DNA from 2 places in the Geobacter sp. genome. Region 2 is predicted to be linked to the other one. Evidence: riboswitches for the same ligand, from Rfam matches in the RefSeq annotation. Region 2 holds a riboswitch; the other holds the start of a gene.
The links. A riboswitch is a leader RNA that binds a small molecule or an ion and turns the genes downstream of it on or off. The one in region 2 is predicted to bind S-adenosylmethionine.

Region 1: linked by a shared signal. The riboswitch ahead of RCH91_RS07370 (homoserine O-acetyltransferase) and the one ahead of RCH91_RS02680 (PLP-dependent aspartate aminotransferase family protein) in region 2 are both predicted to bind S-adenosylmethionine.

Annotation. Positions count from the first base shown of each region.
Region 1 is NZ_JAUQXO010000027.1:106,948-113,997, forward strand. Features, by position in the region: gene RCH91_RS07340 (UDP-2,3-diacylglucosamine diphosphatase) at 1-357, shown strand, start outside; gene RCH91_RS07345 (YkgJ family cysteine cluster protein) at 354-590, opposite strand; gene RCH91_RS07350 (penicillin-binding transpeptidase domain-containing protein) at 616-1,968, opposite strand; gene RCH91_RS07355 (YhjD/YihY/BrkB family envelope integrity protein) at 2,103-3,464, opposite strand; gene RCH91_RS07360 (YtxH domain-containing protein) at 3,544-3,858, opposite strand; gene RCH91_RS07365 (DUF948 domain-containing protein) at 3,863-4,252, opposite strand; SAM riboswitch class I at 4,484-4,700, shown strand; gene RCH91_RS07370 (homoserine O-acetyltransferase) at 4,797-5,906, shown strand; gene RCH91_RS07375 (phosphotransacetylase family protein) at 5,954-7,050, shown strand, end outside.
Region 2 is NZ_JAUQXO010000013.1:51,904-58,953, reverse strand. Features, by position in the region: gene RCH91_RS02695 (ammonium transporter) at 1-1,331, shown strand, start outside; gene RCH91_RS02690 (sensor histidine kinase) at 1,553-2,299, shown strand; gene RCH91_RS02685 (inositol monophosphatase family protein) at 2,378-3,157, shown strand; SAM riboswitch class I at 3,259-3,364, shown strand; gene RCH91_RS02680 (PLP-dependent aspartate aminotransferase family protein) at 3,445-4,581, shown strand; gene RCH91_RS02675 (PLP-dependent aspartate aminotransferase family protein) at 4,608-5,744, shown strand; gene RCH91_RS02670 (bifunctional diguanylate cyclase/phosphodiesterase) at 5,991-7,050, shown strand, end outside.

The DNA.
Region 1 (7,050 bases), on a different contig from region 2:
CTCCGCTTCATCCTCCACAGCCCCCTGACACGGCGAGCCACCCGTATCGTCCCACCTGCCGTCGCCTGCTGGATCGCCGAGCGGATGTCCCATGGGAGCAAGAAGAGCCACGGTCGGCGCCGGCACCGCTGGGACTACCCCGCCCTGCTGCGGGCCTTTGCCGCCGAACGGTTCCGGGAGGGGTGTGATGTGGTCGTCTCGGGCCACTTCCACATCCCGTTCCTGGACAACACCGACGGCCGGATTCTCCTCTCCCTGGGGGACTGGCTTAGCCATTATACGTACGGAGAGTGGAAGGACGGTACCCTGTCGCTGAAAAGCTACCGGGACCAAAGATCAGGGACCACGGCCCGCTAAAGCGTGTCGAGCCCGAAGAGCCGCAGATACCTCGCAACCCGTTCTTCCATGGTCGGCGCCTCCACCAGGAGGCAGAGCTCGTCGGGGCGGTACCCCCGGCAGACCGCCGGACGCTCGTCATAGGCAGTACAGAGTCCCATCCCGTCCAGGTGCCGACACCTCACCCCAACCGGCTTTCCGAGCGTCGTGATGTCGGGGGCGACACAGCAGGTGCCGCATTTCAGACACTCCATGCCTCTCCCGGCCCCCGGCCCCAGATCACCGGTTCCTGTTGAAAAACGCCTCCAGGGCCTGCTCACCCAGGTAGGGCGCCTTGATTTTCCACTTATCCTGATTGATGACGAGGGCGGCAAGGGCAATCTGAGGATCTTCGACAGGGGCGTAGGCGGCAAACCAGCTGTAGTGCCCCTCGGGGTCGGTGCCGTTGATGGAGCCGGTCTTGGCTGCGATGTTGACATTGGCAATCCTGGGACGGCCATGGCTGTCATGGAAAGCACGGCGGGAGGTGCCGCTGGTCACGGTGGTGGAGAGCATCCTCGTGAGCTGGTTGGCCACTTCGGGAGCCGCGATGGAGCGGATCGTCAGGGGTTTGTGGGCGTAGGTCACCTCGTTTTTGGTATTTCTGATCTCGTCCACGAGGGAGGGAGCGAGCATGGTGCCGCCATTGGCTATGGCCGCCATCATGACCGCCGCATGGACAGGGGAAATCTTCACCTCGCGACCGAGGCCCGCCCCCATGAGGCGGAGATCATCCTCGGTCTGGGGGTGCTCGGCCTTACTCGGCTGGACCGGGGTCCCCGGGAGAAGATAGTGGTTGAAACCATACCGCTCGGCGCAGCGCAGAACCGATTCCCGCCCCGCGATGTCGCTGGCGAGCCGGCCAAAGACCGGGTTGACCGATTTACCCATGGCGGTCGTGAGGTCCATCTCCTGGGCGCCCCGTTTCGGGAGGCTGCTCCAGTGGCGGGAGCTCTCCGAGTAGAGTCCGCCTCGGAACGGGATGACCGTGTCGGGGGTAACCTTCCCTTGCTCCAGCGCCGCCGTGGCAGTGATTATCTTGAAGAGGGACGCCATGGGGTAGACCCCGTAGAAGGCCCGCTCCTCCCAACCGGGAGACGCCGACGAATGGGAAACCATGGCCAGGACTTTGCCGCTCTTCGGCTCGATGGCAACGAAAACCCCGTAGGGTACGTCGAACTGGGCCATGACCTCCTTGACCCGCTCCTGAATGGTATTGTTGATGGCAAAAACCACCGTCCCCCCATCGGGAATGGGGGCCGTGAACCGGTCCCCTTCGAGCCGGGCCGAGGGGAAGAGCCCGGCCCCGAGCCGGAAGGAACTGAATACGTCGAGATCGCGGGGGTCCTTTACTGTCGGGTGTGCTTCCCCCTGAACGCTGGAGACGGCCGTTCGCCCCAAGAACACGGGCGAAAAGACCGGATAGGCGGCGATAAAGGCAGCAAGCACGGGAAGGAGAACCCGGAGACGTTTTTTCCGGGGTTTCGATTCGTCGAGTCTCTTGAAGGAATTGCGGGAAGGGGCTTTCCGCTGCTTGGTGAGAGCGGAAAGAGAAAAGCGGCCCTTGCTCGTGAGATGTTTAAAGTCTTGCATATATAAAAAAGGATCCGATCACCCGTCCGTCGAAGCCGAAGCGGGCGTGAATGCTGGAATTCATAGCGGTTACACAGCCGTCACTATATGCAAAACCCCACCCTTTGTCAACGACGGCACCCGTTACCATCCTCTCATGAACCAGACGTCAAGGGGTCGTCATCCGCCGATGGAACGGATTCCGTCAGATCCCGGAAACTCAGGTCGCCGACAGCCCCCTGGACAGCCCCCTCAATCCTGGCCCAGAGACCGTCCACCACGGCAGAACCTTCGCCCCCCATCCTTCGGGGGAGCCCAATCCCCTGATTCCGCAATGCCGCGAGCACGTCCCGAACCAGAATGTGTTCCAACTCCCGGGCCGGCAGATAGAGGGCATCATCGCCGCACCCTGCCGCGACCATCCCCCCCTCGGTCAGACATTCGAGAATTTCCCGCACAGACCGTTCGGGCACGTCGAGACGCTCGGCAAGCGCCGCCACGCTCCAGGCGGGGCGGTCGTTGTGGAACGCCAGGGAAATTTCGTAGAGAAGGGCCAGGGCCAGCCGCTCGCGGGCGGCGCTGCTCATTGACGGGGTGCGCACCTCGCGCCGGAAGGTCCGCAGGTGCTGGTGGGCATAGACCACCTCTCCCCCCAGAAGAACGATGAGCCAGCTCGTGTAGAGCCAGACCATGAAGATCGGCAGAACTGACAGGGTACCGTAGATGGCGTTGTACTTGGCCACCCCCACCTGGAAGGTGATATACCCCCACTGGGCAACCTGCCAGAGGGTCCCGGCGATGACTCCCCCCACCAGAGCCGAGCGGAAGCGGACCCTGGTGTTGGGTATGAACATGTAGAGGAAAACGAGGGCAATCCAGATACTGAGGAAGGGAACCAGATGAAAAAGGAGCACTAGAACGTCGCCCAGATACGTGGACCGCATGAGCCACTGGACGAACGCCTGGCTTTCGATGGTAGTCGTCGTGCTCACCGCGGCCAGAAGGAGGATCGGACCGCTCACCAGCACGCTCAGGTAATCGCTGAACTTGCGGTAGAGAGAGCGGGTCTCCCGGACCCCCCAGATGACGTTGAATGCCTCCTCGATGGTGCCCAGAAGCGAGACGACAGTGACGATGAGGAACACGAGGCCGACGGCGCCGATGGCGCCGACCTTGGTGTTGTTGATATAGGTGACGATGTTGTCGACGATCTCGTGGGAGCCGGCCGCCACCTGTTCGAGGATGAAGGGTTCCAGGGTGTTCTGGACCCCCAACCCCTTCAGGACGGCAAAGGCAAGGGCAAAGAACGGAACGATGGAAAGGAGCGTCGAAAAGGCAAGGGCCGACGCCCGAATGAGGCACTGGTCGTCGAGAAAGTCCCTGACGACCAGGGTCCCGATCTGCAGATAGCGCACGAGGCGCCCCTTCACCGGGCCGAAGGAGTCCGGCTCCATCTCCCAGAGAGTATGGGTGAAAAAACCGGTGATCCTGTCCTGTGTCCCGTCTCTCCGTGTCATCGCCCCACCGCCGCACCGGCCGGCCGCGCGCACGAAAAAGCCCACGCGAGGTGGGCTTTTCATGCTGCGGCTGAAACTGTTACATCTGGCCGAACTTCTCTTTTTCCCGCTCCATCGCTTCCTTGCCAGCTTCGATGGCGGAGGTGATGATCGACTTCTTCTCGGTGATCAGATCCTTTGTCTCCTCGTAGGTGTCCTTGATCTTGCCCTGGGCCTCCTTGGTGAAACCCTTGATCTTGTCGATCGCGTCATCGGTCAGATCCAGGATGTTTTCCCGCATCTCCTTGCCGGTCTTCGGCGCCAGCAGGAGCCCGAGCCCTGCACCGACCGCGGTGCCGGCCAGGAAGGAGAGAAAAACTGTCCCTACGCTTAACCCTTTTTCTTCGTCTGCCATGACATTACCCCCTTTTCTTGATGAGTCGTTCTGTGAGGAACTTGCCTGCCGTCCTGGCGCCGGTCATCCAGACCGACGAGGTAACCGCCGCGTGGACAACGGTGCCGATAACGGCGTTGATGGTGCGGATATTGCGCCCCGTATCGCCGACCGACTCCATGAAAGTCTGGACATCCTCGCGCTTCTCGGCGATTGCCTCGGTCACCATGCGGAGTTCGGCCAGTGTCTTCTCCAGCTCCAGAAGCACCGGCTTCAGTTCGCCCCCGGTCCGGGTCACAAAGCCCCGCAGATCCGCCGCGGCCTTCCGGATCTCCATCAGCGTCGGGATCATGAAGGCCACCAGCACCACCAGGGCAAGGGCCATCACCACCAAGGCAAATGCGGATACACTCATGGGGTCGATTCCTCCAGGACGGATAAGTAGTGATAAGTATAGAACAGCAGCGGGACAATGCAAGCTTCCGGCCGAACCGGAAGTGGGGGAACTATACCCCATCCCCCGGGGCGTTGGCAAACGAAATGCTCAGGATTGGCGCGGAGTTCCCCCCCCTGCACCGGAGAAAATTTTCATTTGACAAACCCTCGAGGCTTCCGTATTCTCCCACGAAAACCAAATAGAAACGCATTCTTATCAAGAGTGGTGGAGGGACAGGCCCTGCGAAACCACAGCAACCGGTTTTTCCGGTTCGCATGCGAGCTTAGACCAAGGCGCCAAGGAGGCGGCCCCGCAAGCGTACAAAAAAGTACGCTGAGGAGCCAACGACGCAGGCAACGCAGGTATCAGCTTGAAGGCGAAACGGAAGCGCCAGGTGCTAAATCCTGCCAGCAGGCAAAGATGAGAACGGCGCTTGACGATAGCAATAACTGTCACAAAGCCCCTTCTCGCCACCGCGGGAAGGGGCTTTTGGTTTCTTCAACCGCTCATTCAGGATTGACGCATGTCCGTCGGCATCGTACAGGAACAATCAGTAACCTTCGACACGGAACTCCGGCTGGAAAGCGGCCGGATCCTCGGCCCCATCACGCTGGCCTACGAGACCTACGGTGAACTCAACGCCGACCGCTCCAACGCCATACTGGTGGCCCATGCCTGGACCGGCAACGCCCACCTGGCGGGGAAAAACAGCGACGAGGACACGAAGCCCGGATGGTGGGACGCCATCGTGGGTCCGGGGCGGCTCCTGGACACCGACCGCTGGTTCGTCATCTGCTCCAACGTCATCGGCTCCTGCTACGGCTCCACCGGCCCCGCCTCCATCAATCCCAGGACCGGCAAGCGCTACAACCTCACCTTCCCCGTCATCACCGTCCGCGACATGGTTCGGGCCCAGGCGCTGCTGCTGGACCACCTGGGGATCGACCGGCTCCTCACTGTCCTCGGCGGGAGCATGGGGGGGATGCAGGCCCTGGAGTGGGCCACCCAGTTCCCGGACCGGGTCCGTTCCGCCATCGCCCTGGCCACCACGAGCCGGCCCTCGCCCCAGGCCATTTCCCTGAACGCCGTGGCCCGCTGGGCCATCTTCAACGACCCCACCTGGAAGAAGGGTGAATACCGGAAAAACCCCAAGGACGGCCTGGCCCTTGCCCGGGGGATCGGCCACATCACCTTTCTTTCCGACGAGTCCATGTGGCAGAAGTTCGGCCGCCGCTTCAACGCCCGGGACGGCCTCTTCGACTTCTTCGGCCAGTTCGAGGTGGAGCGCTACCTCTCCTACAACGGCTACAATTTCGTGGACCGCTTCGACACCAACTCCTTCCTCTATCTGGCCAAGGCCCTGGATCTCTATGACCTTGCCTGGGGGTACGAGTCCCTGGAGGAAGCGTTTTCCCAGGTGAAGGCGCCGATCCAGTTTTTCGCCTTCACCTCCGACTGGCTCTACCCCCCCTACCAGACCGAGGAGATGGCCACTGTTCTTCGCTCCCTCGGCAAACCGGTCGAGTACCACCTGATCGAATCGGCCTACGGCCACGACGCTTTCCTCCTGGAGCACGAGACCTTCGCGCCGATGGTGCGGGAGTTTCTGGACAAGGTGGAATGTTCAGAGTAGCTTAGGGGAAGGCATCCCAATCGAGGCGCTTCCAGGAAGGAAAAACAATGGCGCGGAAGATCTTCATAGCGGCCACCGGACAGAACTGCGGCAAGACCACCACCAGCCTTTCGCTGCTGCACCTGGCCCGGAAAAAATACGGAAGAGTCGGCTTCATGAAGCCCCTGGGTCCCAAGCCGGCAATGCTGCGGGGGATCCCCATGGACAAGGACGCCGCCCTCATGGCCCAAGTCTTCGGCCTGACCAAGGATCTGCGCTGGATGTCGCCGGTGGTGGTCTATCCCGACACCACCCGGAAGGTGATTGACGGCGAGATCTCCCCCATCGAACTCCGGGAGCGGATCCTCGAGGCCAATGCCGAGCTGGAGAAGCAGTGCGACTTCATCATCATCGAAGGGTCGGGGCACCCGGGGGTCGGCTCCGTAATGAAGCTCTCCAATGCCCGTATCGCTCGGATGCTCGACGCGCCGGTGCTCATGGTGACCGGCGGCGGGGTTGGGAACGTGGTCGATTCCGTTTCCGTGGATCTGGCACTCTTTGAGAAGGAAGGGGCCCAGGTGCGGGCAATCCTGGCCAACAAGCTGGTCGCCCACAAGCGAGGCCAGATCCTCGACTATCTGCAACGGGCCTTCGCCGACGAGCCCTTCCCCGTGATTGGCGGTTTCGACTACCAGCCGGTCCTGGCCAACCCCACCCTGGACCGCGTCTCAAAGCTCCTGGATCTCCCCCTCCACGGCAACCGGCGCGACATGAAGCGGATCATCAACAACGTGCAGATCGGCGCCGCCTCTACCCAGCGGGTGGCCGAGCTCCTGCGGGACTCCACCCTCCTCATCGTCACCAGCAGCCGCGACGAACTCCTCGTGACCCTGGCAAACCTCTACCAGATGCCCGAATACCGCACCAAGATCGTCGGGCTCGTCATCCCCGGCATCATCCCGGTCAGCACCATCACCCAGCAGATCCTGGAGCGAAGCAGAATACCCTTTCTCCGCAACTACACCCACACCACCGCAGAGCTCTACCACATCATCACCGAGGACGTCTCGAAGATCACCGCCGAGGACACCGAGAAGCTTGCCCTCATCAGGAACCTGGCCGAGACCCGCCTGGACTTCGATAGGCTCGATGCGCTTTTTGGGCC
Region 2 (7,050 bases):
CCCAGCAGGCAACCCCTGCGGCAGCGACCGCTCCCGCCGCCCCGGAGGCTCCCAAGAACGTGGACCCGGTTCTCAACACCGGCGACACCGCCTGGATGCTGGTTTCCTCAGCGCTGGTCCTGCTGATGATCCCGGGCCTCGCCCTCTTCTACGGCGGCATGGTCCGCCAGAAGAACGTCCTTTCCACCATGATGCACTCCTTCGTGGCCATGGGGATCGTCGGCGTCCAATGGGCGATCATCGGCTACTCGCTGGCCTTCGGTCCCGATGCCGGCGGCGGTCTCGTCGGCAACCTGAGCAAGGCGATGCTGAACGGACTCATTACCTTCAAGGACGGCAACCCGGTTTATGCCCTCTTTCAGAACGTTCCGACCGAGCCCGGCTCAATTCCTGAATATGTGTTCGCCATGTACCAGTGCATGTTCGCCATGATCACCGTGGCCCTCATCTCAGGCGCCCTGGCCGAGCGGATCAAATTCTCCGCCTACTGCGTCTTTGTGCTCCTCTGGACCACCATCGTCTATGATCCCCTTGCCCACTGGGTCTGGATGGTCGACGGCTGGCTCTTCAAGAAGGGGGCCCTCGATTTTGCCGGCGGCACCGTTGTTCATCTTTCCTCCGGTATCTCGGCTCTGGCGTTACTGATCTTCCTCGGCAAGCGGCATGGCTTCCCCCACGAGCGGATGGCCCCCCACAGCCTCCCCCTGACCCTGATCGGCGTCGGCCTCCTCTGGTTCGGCTGGTTCGGCTTTAACGCCGGCAGCGCCATCGTCGGCGTCAACTGCTCCGATGCGGCGGGCGGCTTGGCCGGCCTCGCCTTTGCAACCACCACCATCGCCCCTGCCGCCGGCGGTCTTGCCTGGATGATCGCCGAGTGGATCCATTCCGGCAAGCCCTCGGCCCTCGGTTTCGGTTCCGGCGTCGTGGCGGGCCTCGTCGGCATCACCCCCGCCGCCGGCTTCGTGCAGCCGGGCTCGGCCATCATCATCGGCCTCGGCGCTGGCGTCGTCTGCTACCTGGGTATTCTCATGAAGGCCAAGTTCAAGTATGACGACTCCCTCGATGCCTTCGGTGTGCACGGGGTGGGGGGTACCTTCGGTGCTCTAGCCACCGGTGTTCTCGCCACGGTCGGCGCCACGGGCCTCATGTCGGGCAACTTCAAGCAGTTCATGACCCAGGTGATTGCGGTTGTTGCCGCCGGCGCCTACGCCTTCATCGTCACACTGATCATCGCCTTCGCTCTCGACAAGACCATCGGGCTCCGTGTGGAGAAGGAAGACGAAATCATGGGCCTCGACCAGACCCAGCATTCCGAGTCGGCCTACAACTGACCATTCTGCCGATCTATCCGCATCACCCGAAGCCGCCCTTGCCGGGGCGGCTTTCTTTATGCCTCAAATGTGGGCGCTTTGGTGCCTAATTGGTGAGCATTTTGGGTGCCGTTTGCCTGAGCTCATCTCCAACTATCCGATAAACCGCATGTTATTTATGGCATGCCTCGTGCCTACAGAAAAGGTGGCACTCTATTCAACCGGTCTGAACCAGAGGACCCATGGCGGATGCACTGGCAAAATACCTCTCCGACAACGGCAACGTGGAAGGGGAGTTCCTGGAGCTGCTGGCCTTCAACGAGAAGATGGCCGAGCTGGGGAGGATGGCAGCCGGAGTGGTTCACGAGCTGAACACCCCCCTGTCGGTCATCGTCTCGGCCACCCAGATGATTCTCCGGGAGGAGGAGCTGCCGGAATTTGTCCGCGAGATGGTGGAGCGGGTCAACGAGGAGGCCCATCGCCTGGCGGAACTGACCAAGGGGGTCCTCTCCTTTGCTCGCCGGGAAGGAACGGAGCGGGCCGAGGCGGACGCGAATCAGGTCATCGGCGAGGTTATGACTTTTCTTCGCTTTGAGGCCCGGAAGCGGGCCGTCGGCGTCGTGGAGGACCTGGATTTTCGTCTTCCCTTCATTGCCGCCGACGCCAACCGGGTGAAGCAGGTCATCATCAATCTGGTCATGAACGCCCTTCAGGCCATGGGAGAGGGGGGGACGCTTTTCCTCCGAACGGTTCAGGAAAGTGAAACGGCCGTCACGGTACAGGTTGCCGACACGGGGCCAGGGATTCCCTCCGCCGCCCTGGACCGGATCTTCACCCCCTTCTTCACCACCAAGGAGCCGGGGGAGGGGACCGGGCTCGGCCTCTTCATCACCCGCAAGCTCATGGAAGGGATCGGCGGCACCATCGCCGTGGCGAGCGTGGTGGGGGAGGGGACCACTTTCACCCTGACCTTCCCTGTGGCCGAATAACAGGGTTGTTTTTCCTCCGTGTGCTCCGTTGCTCCGTGTTATTCTTACGGGCAAACACAATGGCACGGAGGAATCATGATGAAGGCATTTCTGGAGACGGCGGTCCGGGCCGCGCGCAGCGCCGGCGCCATCCAGCGGGAGCGGCTCTGGAGCGAGCACGACATCCGCTTCAAGGGGGAGATCGATCTCGTCACCGAAGTGGACCGGGCGTGCGAGGATCTGATCGTCGCCACCATCCGCGGCGCCCATCCCGGCCATGGCATTCTGGCTGAGGAGGGGACGCGGGATGCAGGCATCTCCCGCCACCGCTGGATCGTCGACCCCTTGGACGGCACCACCAACTACGCCCACGGCTTCCCCTGGTTCTGCGTCTCCATCGCCCTGGAGATCGACGGCGAAGTGAGGCTCGGCGTCATCTATCACCCGGTCATGGACGAGCTCTTCACCGCCGTGAAGGGTGAAGGGGCCTTCGTGAACGGCAGGCCGATCCGTGTGTCGGGGCGCCATCCCCTCAAGCAGTGCCTCCTGGCCACCGGCTTTCCCTACGACCGGACCCGCGACAACGAGAACAACTTCGCCAACTTCTTCAACTTCCAGTTTGCGGCCCGTGCCGTGCGCCGGGCAGGGGCCGCGGCCCTGGACCTGGCCTACGTGGCCGCCGGACGGCTCGACGGCTACTGGGAGCTGAAGCTGAAACCCTGGGACGTGGCCGCCGGCCAGCTCCTGGTCAACGAGGCGGGGGGGAGGGTCACGAACCACGCCGGCGAGCCCTTCTCCATCGACGACCATCGCATTCTTGCCTCCAACGGCATCGTTCACCGTGAAATGCTGGAGATCCTTGGTTGCGAGGCTAGGTGAGAAAACCGGTTGACGGTATATGACTTGTTTGCTAGAGTATCCCCAGGTTATCTTTATTTGAGTAGTGCAGAACCAGGCTTGTAAAAACTGAATAGTTTCATTTCTTATCATGAGCGACTGAGGGACTGGCCCTGTGACGTCGCGGCAACCCCCCGCAAGGGGAAGGTGCCAATTCCTGCGGAACGGCAACGTTCCGGGAGATAAGGAAGAGCGTTGCCGCCCCGCCGGCGAAAAATCCTCTTCCGCACCCCGGAAGGGGATTTTTTCTTTCAGGAGGCAATTCAATCATGAACATCGCAACTCAGGCGGCACAGATCGGACTCGAGTGGGACACCCGCACCGGCGCGGTGACGGTCCCCATCTACCAGACGGCCACGTTCCGGCACCCGGGGCTCGGCCAGAGCACCGGCTACGACTACACCCGCTCCGGGAACCCCACCCGCCAGGCGCTGGAAGAGGGAATTGCCCGCCTTGAGGGGGGCGCCCGGGGCTTCGCCTACGCCTCGGGGATGGCCGCCATAGCCAACCTCCTTCTGCTGTTCAAGAAGGGGGACCACCTGGTGGTGACCGAGGATCTCTACGGCGGCACCTGTCGTCTCTTCGATCAGATCTTCACCCAGTACGAGCTCTCCTTCACCTACGTGGATACGAGCGATGTGGAGGCGGTGCGCCGGGCCATCCGCCCCGAGACAAAGGCCCTCTTCGTGGAGTCCCTCACCAACCCGCTCCTCAAGGTGGCCGACATCGCCGCCCTTTCGGCCCTCTGCCGGGAGCGGGGGATTCTCCACATCGTCGATAACACCTTCCTCACCCCCTATCTCCTGCGCCCCTTCGACTTTGGAGCCGACATCACCGTCTACAGCGCCACCAAGTACCTGGCCGGGCACAACGACACGGTCTCCGGGCTCGTGGCGGTTAAGGACCCGCAACTGGCCGAGCGGGTCTACTTCCTCCAGAACTCGGTGGGGGCGGTCCTGGGGCCCCAGGATTCCTGGCTCACCATCCGGGGGATGAAGACCCTCTCGGTGCGCCTCGACCGGCAGCAGGAGAACGCGGCGCGGATCGCCCACTGGCTGGCGGCCCATCCGCGGGTGCGGAAGGTCTACTACCCCGGCCTCGCCGACCACCCGGGCCACGAGCTGCTCGCTCGCCAGGCCCGGGGCTTCGGTGCCATGGTCGCCTTCGAGGTGGAGGAGCACGCGCTCGTGGAGCGTTTGCTTCTCAAGACGAAGGTGATATCCTTCGCCGAGAGCCTCGGCGGGGTGGAGACCCTCATCACCTTCCCCCAGGTCCAGACCCATGCCGACATCCCACAGGAGCTCCGGCAGCGGCTCGGGATCAACGACGTGCTCCTGCGCCTCTCCGTGGGGATCGAGGACGGGGACGACCTCATCGACGACCTGGCCCAGGCCTTTGGTAATTAATCAAAAACCTACCACGGAGACATTTCATGAAATTCGGCACCCGCATTATCCATACCGGCCACACGATCGACCCGACTACCGGCGCGGTTTCGATTCCCATCTACCAGACTTCCACCTACCGGCAGGAGTCGGTGGACCATTTCGGCAAGTACGACTACGCCCGCTCCGACAACCCGACCCGGGAGGCCCTGGAGGAGACCATCGCCCAGCTGGAGGGGGGAACCCGCGGGTTCGCCTACGCCTCGGGGATGGCGGCCATCTCCTCGGCGCTGCTCCTCTTCTCGCCGGGGGATCACCTGGTGGTCTGCGATGATGTGTACGGCGGCACTTTTCGGGTGCTGACCCAGCTCTTCAGCCGGCTTGGCATTACCTCAACCTTCGTGGATGCCACCGATCTCGACGCCATCGCCGCCGCCTTCCGGCCGGAGACCAGGGGACTCTTTCTGGAGACTCCGTCGAATCCCCTCCTGAAGATCACCGATCTGGCCGGCGCGGCCCGCATCGCCCGGGAGCGGGGGGCCATCACCCTGGTGGACAACACCTTCATGACCCCCTACCTCCAGCGCCCCCTTGAACTGGGATGCGACATCGTCCTCCACAGCGGCACCAAGTTCCTGAACGGCCACAGTGACGTGATCTGCGGCTTAGCCGTGACGAAGGACCCGGAGCTCGGCACACGGATCCGCTTCATCCAGAATGCCTTCGGCGCCATCCTCGGGCCCCAGGATTCGTGGCTTGTGCTGCGGGGCCTCAAGACCCTGAAGGTGCGGATGGAGGAGAGCCAGCAGAGCGCCGCGCGGATCGCCTCGTGGCTGGCGGGGGAAAAGCGGGTGACCCAGGTCTTCTACCCGGGGCTCACCACCCACCCCGGCCATGACGTCCATGCCCGCCAGTGCTCGGGACCCGGCGCGGTCCTCTCCTTCACCCTCGAATCCCCGGAAATTACCCGCCGGCTCCTGGAGGGGATGAAGCTGGCCGCCTTCGCCGTGAGCCTCGGCGGGGTGGAGAGCATCATCTCCTACCCGGCGAAGATGTCCCACGCCGCCATGCCCCCGGAGGAGCGGGCCGCCCGCGGCATCGGCGACACCCTCGTGCGCCTCTCCGTGGGGCTTGAGGACGCAGACGACCTCATCACCGAGTTGGATCGACTTATCAACGGCTGACGGTAACCTCCTGCTTTTGCTGACGCCCCGAAGATTTTCGGACCCGCTCCGAAGATTTCCGGGGCGTTTGTCGTGGGGAATCACCCGTTGTGGCGGACTGAGATATTTTCTTGTGTGGCAATCTTTTCGATCTTCAGGGTAAAAAGTTTCGATGTTTTGCCGATATACTATAGAGGACGTGAGAGTGGGGCTCTTTGCTCCTCCGTGGACGAGCGGCTCCAAAACGGGAAAGGACAGTCGGACGGAATGCGGATACGGACCACGTTGACGGCGGGTTGCTTTATTTTCGCCATGCTCACCGCTCTGGTGGGATACTTCGGCGGCCGTGCCATCGCCAAAATCAGCGGAGAGTTCGACCTGGTGGCGGAGGAGGTTTTCCCGGTCCTCAAGACCCTGGAGGATCTCCGGTTTGCCGGGCTGCGGATCGCTTCATCATCCGCCGAGCATACCCTCCTCATGAAACAAAAGGGAGAGGCCGAGAGGCGGGGGGACGAGATCGTGATGGTCTCGGCAGGGGTCGAGGGGCTCGAGGATTCCCTGGCCCGGCTGCATGCTCAGAGTGCCGGGCTCGATCCCGTTGGGCGGCGCCTGATGGCCGACGTGGAGCGCTCCGGGACGAAGCTTCTCGAGACGAGCAGGGTGCAACTGCGGCTTGCCCTTGTGGGAGCTTCGGAGGCGGAACTCTACAGGATAAGGAATCAGTTCGAGACAGAGGAACGGGCCTTCTCCGCGGCGGTCAATCAGGCCTTTGCCCACGAAAACGAGGAGCTGGCCGCGGCCAAGGCCGAGGTGCGCCACGCCATTCAGATGGCGCAGTTTACCATAACCGCTGCCTCGCTGGTCGCCCTCATCCTCGCCATTGGCGGCGGCACCCTCATCGCCGCTTCCATCTCCCACCCCATTGCGCTCCTCCACGACGGGGTCGAGCAGGTGAGGCGAGGACTTCTCGATACGCGGATCGACGTGGCGGCCAACAACGAGATCGGTACCCTTGCCGTTGCCTTCAACCGGATGGCAGGGGAGCTTCAATCCACCAAGGACGAGATCGTCACGGCGAAGAACTTCCTCGACAACGTGATCCAGTCCATGGCCGATGCCCTCGTCGTCCTCTCCACCGATTGGACCATTGTCAGCGCAAACCCGGCCCTCTGTCTTCTCCTGGGGTACGATGAGGAGGAGCTTGTGGGGAGCCCCTTCGGTCTGATCGTCACCGCCGGCGCCGAGGAGAGAGAGCTCCTGCGTGACATGGCCGAGCGGGGCCAGGTCCCCGACCGGGAACTCGTCTACCGGGCGAAGAATGGCGCCC